DNA from 4 places in the Streptomyces sp. NPDC041814 genome. Region 1 is predicted to be linked to each of the others. Evidence: riboswitches for the same ligand, from Rfam matches in the RefSeq annotation. Region 1 holds a riboswitch; each other region holds the start of a gene.
The links. A riboswitch is a leader RNA that binds a small molecule or an ion and turns the genes downstream of it on or off. The one in region 1 is predicted to bind cyclic di-AMP.
Positions count from the first base shown of each region.

Region 2: it holds a riboswitch for cyclic di-AMP, as region 1 does, so the genes downstream of both, ACZ6C6_RS30135 (M23 family metallopeptidase) here and ACZ6C6_RS29470 (C40 family peptidase) in region 1, are expected to answer to the same signal.
Region 3: it holds a riboswitch for cyclic di-AMP, as region 1 does, so the genes downstream of both, ACZ6C6_RS25835 (M23 family metallopeptidase) here and ACZ6C6_RS29470 (C40 family peptidase) in region 1, are expected to answer to the same signal.
Region 4: it holds a riboswitch for cyclic di-AMP, as region 1 does, so the genes downstream of both, ACZ6C6_RS20945 (transglycosylase family protein) here and ACZ6C6_RS29470 (C40 family peptidase) in region 1, are expected to answer to the same signal.

Region 1 is NZ_JBVJAM010000014.1:98,506-101,893, reverse strand. Features, by position in the region: gene ACZ6C6_RS29485 (DUF397 domain-containing protein) at 1-61, opposite strand, end outside; gene ACZ6C6_RS29480 (helix-turn-helix domain-containing protein) at 87-947, opposite strand; gene ACZ6C6_RS29475 (ATP-binding protein) at 1,151-1,582, shown strand; gene ACZ6C6_RS29470 (C40 family peptidase) at 1,593-2,066, opposite strand; cyclic di-AMP (ydaO/yuaA leader) riboswitch at 2,070-2,234, opposite strand; gene ACZ6C6_RS29465 (hypothetical protein) at 2,573-2,881, opposite strand; gene ACZ6C6_RS29460 (ATP-dependent Clp protease proteolytic subunit) at 2,889-3,388, opposite strand, start outside.
Region 2 is NZ_JBVJAM010000015.1:9,805-13,192, forward strand. Features, by position in the region: gene ACZ6C6_RS30130 (alpha-galactosidase) at 1-1,433, shown strand, start outside; cyclic di-AMP (ydaO/yuaA leader) riboswitch at 1,723-1,884, shown strand; gene ACZ6C6_RS30135 (M23 family metallopeptidase) at 1,888-2,814, shown strand; gene ACZ6C6_RS30140 (SGNH/GDSL hydrolase family protein) at 2,998-3,388, shown strand, end outside.
Region 3 is NZ_JBVJAM010000011.1:22,790-26,177, forward strand. Features, by position in the region: gene ACZ6C6_RS25835 (M23 family metallopeptidase) at 64-1,227, opposite strand; cyclic di-AMP (ydaO/yuaA leader) riboswitch at 1,239-1,392, opposite strand; gene ACZ6C6_RS25840 (PP2C family protein-serine/threonine phosphatase) at 1,602-2,765, opposite strand; tRNA gene ACZ6C6_RS25845 (tRNA-Met) at 2,932-3,005, opposite strand; gene ACZ6C6_RS25850 (hypothetical protein) at 3,276-3,388, shown strand, end outside.
Region 4 is NZ_JBVJAM010000008.1:93,861-97,248, reverse strand. Features, by position in the region: gene ACZ6C6_RS20950 (transglycosylase family protein) at 30-1,079, shown strand; cyclic di-AMP (ydaO/yuaA leader) riboswitch at 1,365-1,533, shown strand; gene ACZ6C6_RS20945 (transglycosylase family protein) at 1,538-2,254, shown strand; gene eno (phosphopyruvate hydratase) at 2,554-3,388, shown strand, end outside.

The DNA of each region.
Region 1 (3,388 bases):
TCCCCGTGCTGTAGCTGCTGCTTCGCCAGCGCATGGCGTGCCGGGCGAGGTGATCGGACATGACGCTTCCTCCGGGCGGTGGGGGGTCACCGGTCGGCGCGGTCGATCGCGGCGATCCGGTCCAGCGTGTGCTCCGGCGACAGCGCGTGCGTCTGAAGGGTCTCGAAGGCCGAGCTGTACGCCGCAAGGTCTTCTTTCCGTTCCAGATAGAGGCTACTCGTCAAGTGGTCAAGAACGACCACGTCAAGGTCGGAAGCGGTCGGAAAAGAGAAGATAACGAAAGGGCTGGTGAGGCTGACATAGCCGCCGACCGAGAACGGAAGCAACTGGAGTCGCACATGGGGAAGTTGTGCCACCCGGGTGAGATGGCGCAGTTGCTCCCGCATCACTCTCCGGCCGCCGACCTCCCGGTGCAGCACCGCCTCGTCCAGGACCGCGCTCAGCCGCAGCGGCGGATCGCTCCGCAGCACCCCCTGCCGGGTCAGCCGTACCTCCACCAGTGAGTCCAGCTGACCGGACGGCAGCCCGTCCAGGGAGTCCCGGGTCACCGCGCGGGCGTAGTCGGCCGTCTGCAACAGGCCCGGTACCACCGTGGTCTCCAGCGTGCGGGCGGTGCGCGCCTGCGATTCCAGGCTGATGAAATCGCGGTACTGGGGCGGGATGAGCCCCCGGTAGGCGTGCCACCAGCCGGCACCGCCTCCGCCCGCCGAACCGGCGAGCGCGCCCAGGACCTCGCGGAGCTTCGGATCGTCCAAGCCGTACGCGTCGAGGAGCCGGCTCACGTCGTCCGGCCGGACCCCGCTGACACCTGTCTCGATCCTGCTCACCTTCGACTGGTGCCAGCCGAGGAGCGCCGCTGCCTCCCGGCTCGTGAGACCTGACGCGTGACGCAGGCTCCGCAGCTCCTCTCCCAGCTTGCGGCGCCGCACCGCAGGGCCGTGCTGCATCGATGGCTCCCTCCACTGCCCGACGAGCAGACAGTGTGGCGCCGGAGCGGCCCCGCGTGGGCAGAGTTCACCGGTTTGAGGGACAGATATATGCATATCTTGGTGGATCGCCGCCACGGAGGGCAGCATCGGTGGCACTCTGGCGCGAAGCACAACCGGACCGCTCGGCGGGCCGGTATCGGGTGGGAAAGGGACGGCTCGCCATGGCAGACCATCAGGAAGCACGTGTCACCCTGCCGAGCGAGCCGGTCTCGGTCTCCGCGGCCCGCGGGTTCGTCGCCCGGGTGCTGACGGAGTGGGGCCTGCCCGAGGACGCGGAGATGGCCGACACCGTCCGCCTCATCCTCTCGGAGCTGGCCACCAACGCCGTCCTGCACACCTTCGGGCAGTCGCCCACCTTCACCGTGGACCTGCGTCTCGAACGGGACGAGGAGCTGCGCCTCGGGGTGACGGACAGCCACCCCCGCCGGCCCCAGCGGCTGCCCGCAGCCGTGCAGCAGGACAACGGACGCGGCATGGTCATCATCCGCTCGCTGGCCAAGGAGTACGGTGGCCGACTGGCCGTCACGCCCACCGCCGACGGCGGCAAGACCGTCTGGGTGGCGCTGCCGTGGCAGGTCCCCGTCCAGCCCTGAGACGGGCGGGTCAGCCGACGCGGCCGTAGTAGACGCTCCTGGTCCAGATCTTCTCCAGACGGACCACGGCGCCGGTCTTCGGCGAGTGCCAGATCTTCCCGCTGCCGGCGTAGATGCCCACGTGGTAGACGCTGCGGCCGGAATGGAAGAAGACCAGGTCACCTCGTTGGCGCTGGGATGCCGAGATGTGCCTGGTCCTGTTGTACTGCTGCTGGGCCGTGCGGGGGAGTCTCTTGCCCGCCTTCTTGAACGAGTAGAGCGTCAGCCCCGAACAGTCGAAGCTGCCGGGCCCGGTGGCGCCCCAGCGGTAGGGCGCCCCCTTCTTCGACGCGGCGATCTTCAGGGCTTTCATCGCGTGGCCGGCCGCCTGCGCCTCGGGCGCGGCTCCTGGGACGCACAGCGTGCCGCCGACGGCGGCGAGAGTCATGACCGAGGCCGTGGTGGCCCGGGCGAGCAGAGACGGGACATGAACCTGCGCACTCATGCGCAACCCTTCGTCAGCCGCCTGTGAAGGATGACCTGTCGGGTTCGGGCTGGCGAAGTCGCCCGGCCGCGCGCTGCGGCTTCACCCCGAGGGACAACCGGAGATCCGGCGGTCCCGTAGTGCTCGGGTCCTCCACTCCTGCCGATCCACTCCTGTCGACCAGTCATCCGGGCGGCGGCAGGACTCGGCGTCCGCCCGGACCGCCCCGCCGCGGTGGCGGGGGCTTGTCGTCCCAGGGATCTTGACTCACCTCGTGCCGGATTTCCGAGCCGGAACGGCCATCGGTGAAGACCGGCACGGATGGCCCGTTCAGGTGGACGGAAACCCGGACGGCGGTCCGCCCGCCGCCCGAGGCCCTGGCCGTACCAGCGGTGTCGCGCAGGAATCCGCCCCACGCGCATCAGGAAAGGGCAAATCGGACCGTCCCTCGTGAGGGGGAGCCCCTACGCCGAACGAGCGAGGAAATCCCGCGCACCCCCCGGGCGTGTCGGTGACCCGCGGCGGTCTCAGCCCGGCGGGGCGGGCGGCAGGGCGACCCGGGCCGCCCTCCGCTCGCCGTCCAGCTCCCGCAGCGCGCGGGTCAACGTGCCGCTGTGGATGCGGGTTTCGCCGCGCCGGTGCATCAGCGCGAGCGCGTCCCGCAGGGCCGCCGCGTGCGAGGCGAGCGCCTGGGCGGCGCGCAGGGCCGTGTACGTGTCGTCACCGTGCGCCGGGTTGATCCGGCCCACCTGGTCGACCACCCGCAGATAGCGGTCGATGAACTCGGACTCGGCCCGGGTCAGGGCGGGCAGCGGCGAGAACTCCGGTGGCTGCATCGCCGGTTCACCACCCGGAGCGCGGCGGCACCGGGACCCGGTTCCGCACGATGTGGTCGACCAGCCCGTACGCCAGGGCGCCCTCCGCGTCGAGGGCGAGGTCGCGCTCGGTGTCCTCGGTGACCTGCTCGACGGAGCGCCCCGTGTGCCGGGCCAGCATGCCGGTCATCGTGGCGCGCATCCGGGCCATTTCGCGCGCCTCGATCTCCAGGTCGGAGGGCTGCCCCTGGACCGGCTCGTCCAGTGCGGGCTGGCTGACGACCACCTTGGCGCCGGGCAGCATGTGCCGCCGGCCCGGGGCGCCCGCGGCGAGCAGGACTGCGGCCCCGGCCCCCGCCCGGCCCAGGCAGAAGGTCTCCACCTCGCAGGCGAGGAAGTTAATCGTGTCGTACAGGGTCGTCATCGCCCCGAACGAGCCGCCCGGCGAGTTGATGTACAGCGAGACGGGCCGGTCCGGCGCGTCGTGCTCCAGGTACATCAGCTGGGCTACCAGGTCGTTGGCGGCCG
Region 2 (3,388 bases), on a different contig from region 1:
TCTACGGCTGCGCGCTCGGCTGGTCCGGCTCCTGGCGCATCGCCGTCCAGCGGCTGCCCGACGGGCTCGTGCAGATCACCGGCGGCGCCGGATACGACGACTCCGGGCTGCTGCGGCTCGCGCCGGGGGAGTCGTACACCAGCCCGGTCTTCGCCGGGTTGTGGAGCCGGGACGGCTTCGGCGGGGCCGGCCGCGCCTGGCACGCCTGGCAGCTCGCCCATGTGATCCCGGACGCCGCCGAGCCGCGTCCGGTGCTCTACAACTCCTGGGAGGCCACCGGCTTCGACATCGCGGAGGACCAGCAGCGGGCCCTGGCCGACCGGGCCGCCGCGCTGGGCGTCGAGCTGTTCGTCGTGGACGACGCCTGGTTCGGCCGGCGGGTGAGCGACCGGGCCGGGCTCGGCGACTGGACGCCGAATCCGGAGCGCTTTCCCGACGGCCTCGGGCCGCTCGCCCGCCATGTGCACGGACTCGGCATGCGGTTCGGCATCTGGGTCGAGCCGGAAATGGTCAACCCCGACAGCGACCTCTACCGAGCCCACCCGGACTGGGTCCAGCACTTCCCCGGCCGGGAACGCACCGAATTCCGCAATCAGCTGGTCCTCAACCTCGCCCGCCCCGATGTGCGGGCCCACCTGTGGGAGAGCCTGGACGCCCTGCTGACCGACACGCCCGTCGACTACGTGAAATGGGACTTCAACCGCTGCTTCTCGGATGCCGGCTGGCCCGGCGCCGACTACCCCCAGCGTCTGTGGACCGAGCACGTGGACGCCCTCTACGCGCTGCTCGACCGGCTGCGAGCCGCCCATCCCGGCGTCGCCTTCGAGTCCTGCTCGGGCGGCGGCGGCCGGATCGACCTCGGCATCCTCTCGCGTACGGACCAGGTCTGGACGTCCGACAACACCGATCCGCTGGACCGCCTCGCCATCCAGCACGGCTTCGGGCATCTCCACCCGGCGCGCGTGATGGCGGCCTGGGTGACCGACAGCCCGAACGTCCAGCTGAACGGACGCCGCTCCTCGCTGCGCTTCCGGTTCGTCAGCGCGATGGCCGGGGTGCTGGGGATCGGCGGGGACCTCACCGAGTGGAGCGCGGCCGAACTGGACGAGGCGCGCGGGTGGGTGGAGCTGTACAAGGAGATCCGCCCGGTGGTGCAGCTGGGCGAGCTCTACCGGCTGCGCGCCCCGGGCCCCGGGCTCAGCGCCGTGCAGTACGTGCGGGGTGCGGACACCGTCGTGCTGGCGTGGCTCCACGCGCAGCGGTACGGGGAGGAGCCGCCGGCGCTGCGGCTGCGCGGGCTCGACCCGGAGGCGACGTACACCTGCCTGGACACCGGGGCGGTGCACCACGGTTCGCTGCTGATGCACCACGGGCTGCGGACGGGGCTGCGCGGCGACCTGGACGCGCGGGTGGTGCGGCTGCGCCGTGGATGATGGCCATGACATGTCCGTATTAAGGCGTTATGGACAAAGTGCCCCGGTTGCTAGGGAGATGATCACCCGCTCGTGAGCGGGATCATATCCGTGACGGTGTGTGGTGACGCCCCGGCTGGGTAATCCCCGCGCCGCGCGGAAAGCCAAGATCCGTAATCCACGGAGTGTGACCGGAATTCGGCACCGCAATTCCGGTGCCGAATCCGGCGCCGAACCCGCGGCTTGTTTCCGCCGTCCAGGCTCGCTTACGTTCCATGTCCATCCGGATGGAACGCCCAATCCTGCCGCCGTCCGGAATTCGCATCCCTTCACCGTGTGGCAGGAGCGGGGGAACCAGGTAAGCCGCCGACCGGGACGACCGGACGGCTAGGGGTGAAGCCGCGCCAGGCGCGGCCGGGCATCTCCAGCCCGAACCCGACAGCTCACCTCGCAGGCGCCGGAGAGGAAATTCTTCATGCCCAATTCGGGTAAGCACCGCCGTCCCAAGTCCAGCACCATCGCCCGCGGCGTCGTCGCCGCGAGCGCCGGCGGCGCCGTCATCGCGCTCCCGCTGCTCGGCGCCACCGGTGCCCACGCCGCGGAGCAGTCCGCCCCGGCCACGTCGAAGTCGGCCGCCGCGCACACCGCCCCGGCCGCGCCCGCGAAGAGCACCGGCACCACCACGTACTCCGTCGTCTCCGGCGACTACCTGTCGAAGATCGCGGCCCAGCACCACCTCAAGGGCGGCTGGCACAAGCTGTACCAGGACAACCGCGAGGTCGTCGGTGAGAACCCGAGCCTGATCTTCCCGGGCATGAAGCTGACCCTCGGCGCCAAGGCGGCCCCCGCCGCCACCACGTCCGAGGCCCCCGCCAAGACGGCGGAGAAGACCGTGACGAAGGCCGCGCCCAAGGCGGAGACCAAGGCCGAGCCCAAGGTCGAGACCAAGACCGAGGCGCAGACCGAGACCAAGGCCCCCGCCTCCCAGGACAACGCTTCCGGCTACGTCCACCCGGTCCCGGGCAACCACACCACCGCGTACCGCGCCTCCGGCGCCAACTGGTCCAGCGGCAGCCACACCGGCATCGACTTCCCCGTCTCCACCGGCACCAGCGTGAAGGCCATCGCCTCCGGCACCGTCGTCACCGCCGGCTGGGGCGGCGCCTACGGCAACCAGGTCGTCATCAAGCACGCCGACGGCCACTACTCCCAGTACGGCCACATGTCCTCGCTCTCCGTCTCGGCGGGCCAGACCGTGACCGCGGGCCAGCAGGTCGGCCTCTCCGGCTCCACCGGCAACGCCACCGGCCCGCACCTCCACTTCGAGGTCCGCACCGGCCCGGAGTACGGCTCGGACATCGACCCGATCGCCTACCTGGCGTCGCACGGGATCTACGTCTGATCCAGGCAGTACCGGCCCGGTGATCCGGGTCACTGAACGGCACAGAGGGACGGCGCACGGCGGTGCGCCGTCCCTCTGCTTATTCCCCCTTTACCGAAAACTGACCGGGTGGTTTATCTCACCACCCGTCAACCCCTTATTACGGTCGCGTAGGTCACATTCCGGGGTGCAGGATATGCGGTTGTGGCAGACGATTCGAACAACCTTCAACAGGGCGCCATCGACCGACAGGGCGCCATCGGGTCGTACGCGGCGATTGGCGACAGCTTCACCGAGGGAGTCGGCGACCCCGGCCCGGACGGCACGTTCGTCGGCTGGGCCGACCGGCTCGCGGTACTCCTCGCGGACCGGCTCCCGGAGCCCGGCCCGGCGACCCAGGTCTCACCCGTTTCCGCGCACGGGGACTTCCGGTACGCCAATCTCGCCGTACGAGGACGCCTCCTCGACCAGATAGTCGAGGAGCAGGTACCCCGCGCCAAGGAACTCGCCCCCGATCTGGTGAGCTTCTGCGCAGGCGGCAACGACATCATCCGGCCGGGCACCGACCCGGACGACGTGGCCGAACGCTTCGAGC
Region 3 (3,388 bases), on a different contig from region 1:
CGGAAGGCCGCGGACCGGGAACGGCGAAGGCCGCCCCGCAACCGCGGAAAGTACTGCGCGGACTCAGACCGTCAGACCGCGGGCGCGCAGCCAGGCCATCGGGTCGATGCCGGTGCCGTCCGGGGTGTGGACCTCCAGGTGGAGGTGCGGGCCGGTCACGTTGCCGGTGGCGCCGACGCGGCCGATGGTGTCGCCGGTGGTGACCTTCTGGCCGACCGTGACGCCGATCGAGGACTGGTGGCAGAACCACAGCTCGGTGCCGTCCTCCAGCTCCAGCACCGTGCGGTAGCCGTAGGCGCCGGACCAGCCGGCCGACTTGATGGTGCCGGTGTGGATGGCCTTGATCGGGGTTCCGGTCGGGGCCGCGAAGTCGAGGCCCGTGTGGTAGCCGGAGGACCACATCGAGCCGGCCTCGCCGAACGTCGAGGTGATCGTGTACGAGGAGGTGGGGATGGCGTAGCTGGCGGCGAGCTTGGCCAGGCGCAGGGCCTCGGCCTTCTTCTTCGCCTCCTCCTCCGCCTTCTTCTTCTCGGCGGCGGCCTTGGCCTCGGCCTCGTCCTGCTGCTTCTTCGCGTCGGCGGCCGCCTTCTCGGCGGCTGCCTTCTCCTCGGCCGCCTTCGCCTCGGCGTCGGCGGCGCCCTGCTGCTGCTCGGCCTGCTGGAGGATGCGGGCACGCAGCGCCTCGCCGGCGTCCGTGGTGCCCTGCTCGGCCTCGGCCGTGGTGATACCGGCGGTGGTCAGCGGAGCGGCGGCCGTAGCGGCGGCGGGGGTTTCGGCCTCGCTGTTGTCGGAGAACAACGCGCCCACGCCGGGAAGGGACTTGGCGTCGGGGAGATTGTCCGCGATGGAATCGGGAAGAGAGATGGAGACCGGCGGTTTGCTCTGCGCGGTGGCCATGCCGCCCGCGCCGACGGCCGCGATGACACCGACGCCGAGGACGGTGGAGCTACGGGCCAGACCATTGCGCTGCTTGGCGACGCGGTGCTTGCCGCGGACGGGACGGACGGACTCCTCGGTGGGGTTCCATTCCTCCCAGGTCCGCTCGGAGTCGGCGTCGTCGGCCCGGAAGCCGGGACCGGCGCCGGTGGCGAAGCCGTTGCCCCGATCGGTCGCGTAGTCGCTCCCCTGTTCCGGGATGTACGCGGTGCCGGGGCCGGACACGTAGTCGGCGCCGTACTCGGGCACGAACCGGGAGGGTGATTCGGGGGCAGGCTTGTTGGACGCCACGCGGGCGCACTCCTTTCCTTCCTTCTCGCCTACCGGGTTAGCTGACGGGTTCGGAGCAGGAAGGTCTCCTACGGGTCCCTCCGCCTCTTGTGAAGACGAAGACGCCCGATTCACCCCATGTAGGTGGTTCCCCGGTTCCCTTGCGGGATTCGGCGCACGCGCGCGGCGCCGTCCTGACGACGGCTGGGACAACCGCGCTGCGTTATCGAACGTTAATAGACAGACGGGTCCGATTCCAAGCTGTTCCCACTGATCGTTCACGTGCGCGGCCGGGACTTACGGGACACAACCGGGGGGAATCGGGCGAGTTGATCGGCGTTCAGCCACTACGTGTTTTCTGACGTTGCGTCAAATGTTATGCAGAGCGGCGCCCCTCAGTCACGCAGCGTGTCACCCTTCTTGACGATCTTCACCGTCCTCCTCCGGTCGGGCTGCCCCTCCGCCGGCCGCGCCACCGCGAGCAGCGCCATGTCGTCGGTCGACTCGCCCCCCGTGTGCAGCCGTACATCGTCGGTCAGCGCGGACAGCAGCTCCTCGGGGCCCGGGAAGAGCCGCCCGCGCAGCCGCTCCACCGGGTCGTAGAAGACGCCACCGACGTCACGGGCCTCCGACAGGCCGTCCGTGTAGAACAGCAGCGTCCCGCCGGACGGCAGCTCCCACTCGTCCGAGCGGTCCGGCCGCACCCCCAGGTCCATGCCGAGCGGCAACGCGGGCTCCGAGGGCGTCAGCGCCTCCACCACGCCGTCCCCGTACAGCAGCAACGGGTCCGGATGGCCGCGGTTCACCAGTCGTACGCGCGCCGATCCCGGCGGGACCTCCGCGAACACGGCGGTCACGAACCCCTCGAACGCGTCCAGATTGCTCCGCCGCACCGACTCACGTGCCAGCGCGTGCTCCAGCCGCCCCGCCACGCCCTCCAGCGACTCCTCCTGCTCCGCCGCCTCCCGGAACGCCCCGATCACCACCGCCACCGCGCCGACCGCCTCCAGCCCCTTCCCGCGCACGTCGCCCAGCACGAGCCGTACGCCGTACGGGGTGTCAGCGGCCGCGAAGAGGTCGCCCCCGACGAACTCGTCCGCCTGCGCCGCCTCGTACCGCGCGGCCACCTGGAGTCCGCCGAGCCGGTCGGGCGGTTCGGGGACCACGGCCCGCATGGCCGTCTCGGCGATGATCCGGGCGGACGCCAGCTGCTCGCTCCCCCGCCGCACGACCTGGTTGATCAAGCACGCCTGGAAGGCGACCGTGAGCACGGTGACGATCTCGATGAACGAGACCACCTCGATCAGATCGCCGGTGTAGAGCCGGATTCCGGCGACGGCCAGCACCGCGAGGATCCCGATCCGGATCGTGGTGCCCAGGCCGAAGAAGGGCGCGGCGATCAACGGGGCGGCCGCGAATATCGGGACGGCGGTGAAGGAGGGCGGCGTGAGGAGGTCGAACACCACCCCGATGACGATCATCGCCAAAGGCAGCACCCGGACGAAGCGACGGGTCCCCGCGCCGCCGCGCCCTCGCCACCGTCGCGCCCACTTCCCCACCTGCGGTCTCCTGCCCGGTGCGGCCGCGGCCGGTACCGCGCGCCTCCCCCAGCCTCGCGCCCGCCCGGCCACCAGGCGAATCCTCGGCCTCCGATGGGGCGAAACACGGGCACCGACAACGCATCAGGCCCGGCACGCTGCTAGCGTGCCGGGCCTGATCCTTCAGTAGCGGGGACAGGATTTGAACCTGCGACCTCTGGGTTATGAGCCCAGCGAGCTACCGAGCTGCTCCACCCCGCGTCGTTGAACCCAACTCTACGGCATGTTCGGCCCTCTCCTGACCACCCGCCCCGCGCGCACCGGCGACCCGGACCGCGGCCACCTCTGGCGGAACGTCAACGTGCTGGAATCGAGAAGGTATTGCGAGGAACATGTGTTCTGTCGCAAGGTATCTGCTGCACCCCCCGGCTCGGTGGGCTGCCCGTGTGAGCAGGCCCCCGACCGCGCATGCCCGCGCGCGGAGAGCCGCTCCCGGTCTCTGCTCGCAGCCTGTCTGGAGGGCTTTCGACCATGGCCGCACCGCTCGCCCCGGATCACACCCCCGCTCCCTCGGCCGCCCCCTCGTCACCCGTACGCGCCGCCGCCACGGGCGGACTCATCGGCGGCGTGATGGGCGCGGTGAT
Region 4 (3,388 bases), on a different contig from region 1:
GCTTGTCAGTCACACGGAAGGCATCTCCCATGGGCTCCGCGAACGGCAGACACCGCCGCCCTCGTCAGGCACCCGCGATCGTGGTCGCCGCAGGCGTCACCGGCTCGGCCATCGCCATCCCGCTGCTCGGCGCGGCAAGCGCACACGCCGCGGACGCGACGACCTGGGACCGGGTGGCCGACTGCGAGAGCGGCGGGATGTGGAGCGCCGACCTCGGCAACGGCTCCTACGGCGGCCTCCAGTTCACGCCGGAGCTGTGGAAGGCGTACGGCGGTGAGGCCTACGCCGAGCGCGCCGACCTCGCCAGCCGCTCGCAGCAGATCGCGGTGGCCGAGCGGGTCCTGGCCGCCAAGGGCCCGAAGGCGTGGCCGAGCTGTGCGGTGATCTCCGGGCTCACCAAGGCCGCGGGCGCGGCGGACGTGGACCCGGGCGACGAGGACGCGGGCGAGCCCGCGCGGGGCGCCGACTCGGGCCTCGACGCCGGTCTCGGCACCGACCCGGTGGACGACGCCTCCTCGGACGCGTCGGCCACCCCCTCGGACGAGGCGTCCGGCGCGGCCACCACGGGCAAGGCCGCCGGCAAGAGCTCCGGCAAGCATGCGGGCAGGAGCGCCGAGGCCGACGCCTCCCCGTCCGCCGACCCCTCGGGCACTCCGTCCGACACCCCGTCCGCCTCGGCCGACCCCTCTTCCGCGCCCTCGGCCGACCCCTCCGCGGACCCCTCCGCCCGTGCGACGGACGACGCGGGGGCGAAGGGTGGCAAGCACCGGGGCGCCCCGGCCGCCGACGACGCCGCCCGGGCGGCCGACGGGCGCGATGCCGGCCGGCACGCTTCGCGGGGTGACGGCGACGCGCGCGACAGCGCCACGCGGCCGGCCGACGGCACGTACACCGTGCGGCCGGGCGACAACCTCTGGGCGATCGCCGACGCGCAGGACCTGCCCGGCGGCTGGCCCGAGCTGTACGAGGCGAACAAGGGCGAGGTGGGCTCCGACCCGGACCTCATCCTGCCCGGCCAGAACCTCGATCTGGGCCTGGGTGACACGGCCCCGGAGCGGGCCGCAGCGAGCGCCGGATGAGCCGTTAGAGCCCTTTGTGCTTTGGGTGGTTTAAGAGGCCCATGTCCCACTTTTGACCGAGTGAGACATGGGTCTCTTTGCGTGAACTGACGCCCCTTGTCCGGGAGGTCCCGCCGCATCCCTTCCGACCTGCACAAATGAGGGTTCATCGGATGCTCTTACGGGATGATTATCCGGTATGTCCTTCTTTGAATATGGCCGGTGGGTGTGATTACGGTCGGAACCGCTCGCACCGCGGGCCCCGTCGACCGTCACGCCGAATCCTGCCGTCGGTCGGGGGGAACAGACGCGAAAGCGCCGTAGGCAGGAGCGGGGGACCCAGGTAGGCGCTGGGCCCGGTCGTCGGGAGACGAACCGGGGCCGGCTAGGGGTGAAGTCGCGCCAGGAGCGCGGCCGGGCAACTCACTTGGCCCGAACCCGACAGCTCACCTCGCAGGCGTCGGTGAGGAGAAGACTCGATGCTGTTCAACCGCAAGGGCAACAAGCACCGCCGCCCCTCCAAGGCCGTCCGTGTCGCGACGCTCGCCGGTGTCGCCGGTGCCGCCGTTGCCGTGCCGCTGATGGGTGCGACCAACGCCTCCGCCGCCTCCGTCGCCACGTGGGACGCCGTCGCCCAGTGCGAGTCCGGCGGCAACTGGTCGATCAACACCGGCAACGGCTACTACGGCGGCCTGCAGTTCTCCCAGTCCAGCTGGGCCGCCGCCGGCGGTACGCAGTACGCGCCCCGCGCCGACCTGGCCACCAAGGCCCAGCAGATCGCCACCGCCGAGAAGCTCCTCGACATGCAGGGCCCGGGCGCCTGGTCCTGCGCCGGTGCCGGAAACCTGACCAACGACGGTGTCGACCCGGGTGTCGACACCGGCTCCGGTGCCGCGAAGCAGGAGGCCGCCCCCAAGCAGGAGGCCGCCCCGAAGAAGGCCGAGCGCACCGAGGCCCCGGCCACCAACCGCTCCGACCGCTCGGACGCCCCGAAGAAGACGGTCACCACCCCCACCGGCAAGAAGGTCGCCAAGGGTGACGGCGAGTACAAGGTCGTCGCCGGTGACACGCTGAGCGGGATCGCCGCGGACCACCACGTCAAGGGTGGCTGGGAGCAGCTGTTCAAGCTGAACAAGGACATCGTCCAGGACGCCGACCTGATCTACCCGGGCCAGCAGCTCCACCTGACGAAGTAACCGCGGCCCCTCCTCGCTGACCGCTCAGGCCGCCCCGGCCCGGCACGCACTCTCCCCCCGTGTGTGCCGGGCCGGGGCACGCCGCATTGGGGCCGGCGGGCGGCCCGTGATCGTTCAACTGTTGTAGTTACTGGTCAGTAGTTATCCGGTCTTTCGGCCCGGTATGCCCGCCCTTGGGTCCTTTTTCGTCCCAGGGGACGGGCGGTCGGCCGACGCCGACGGCCGGGCCGGTTAGGCTCTTGTCGCAAGGCCAAAGTGACCCTGCACAACCAGCGTCATATCCCAGAAGGAGATGCCTCGTGCCGTCCATCGACGTCGTCGTAGCCCGGGAAATCCTCGACTCCCGGGGCAACCCCACGGTCGAGGTCGAGGTCGGCCTCGACGACGGCAGCACCGGTCGTGCTGCTGTTCCGTCCGGCGCCTCCACCGGCGCGTTCGAGGCCATTGAGCTTCGTGACGGCGACCCCAACCGCTACCAGGGCAAGGGCGTCGAGAAGGCCGTCCTCGCCGTGATCGAGCAGATCGGCCCGGAGCTCGTCGGCTACGACGCCACCGAGCAGCGCCTCATCGACCAGGCGATGTTCGACCTGGACGCCACGGAGAACAAGGGCTCGCTCGGCGCCAACGCCATCCTCGGCGTCTCCCTCGCCGTCGCCCACGCCGCCTCCGAGGCCAGCGACCTCCCGCTGTTCCGCTACCTCGGCGGCCCGAACGCGCACCTGCTGCCCGTTCCGATGATGAACATCCTGAACGGCGGCTCGCACGCCGACTCCAACGTGGACATCCAGGAGTTCATGATCGCGCCCATCGGCGCCGAGTCCTTCTCCGAGGCCCTGCGCTGGGGCGCCGAGGTCTACCACACGCTGAAGAAGGTCCTCAAGACCAAGGGCCTGTCCACCGGCCTCGGCGACGAGGGCGGCTTCGCGCCGAACCTGGAGTCCAACCGCGCCGCCCTCGACCTCATCATCGAGGCCATCAAGGAGGCCGGTTACGCCCCGGGCAAGGACATCGCGCTCGCGCTCGACGTCGCCGCCTCGGAGTTCTACAAGGACGGCTCGTACGAGTTCGAGGGCAAGTCCCGCTCGGCCGCCGAGATGACCGAGTACTACGAGGAGCTCGTCTCCGCGTACCCGC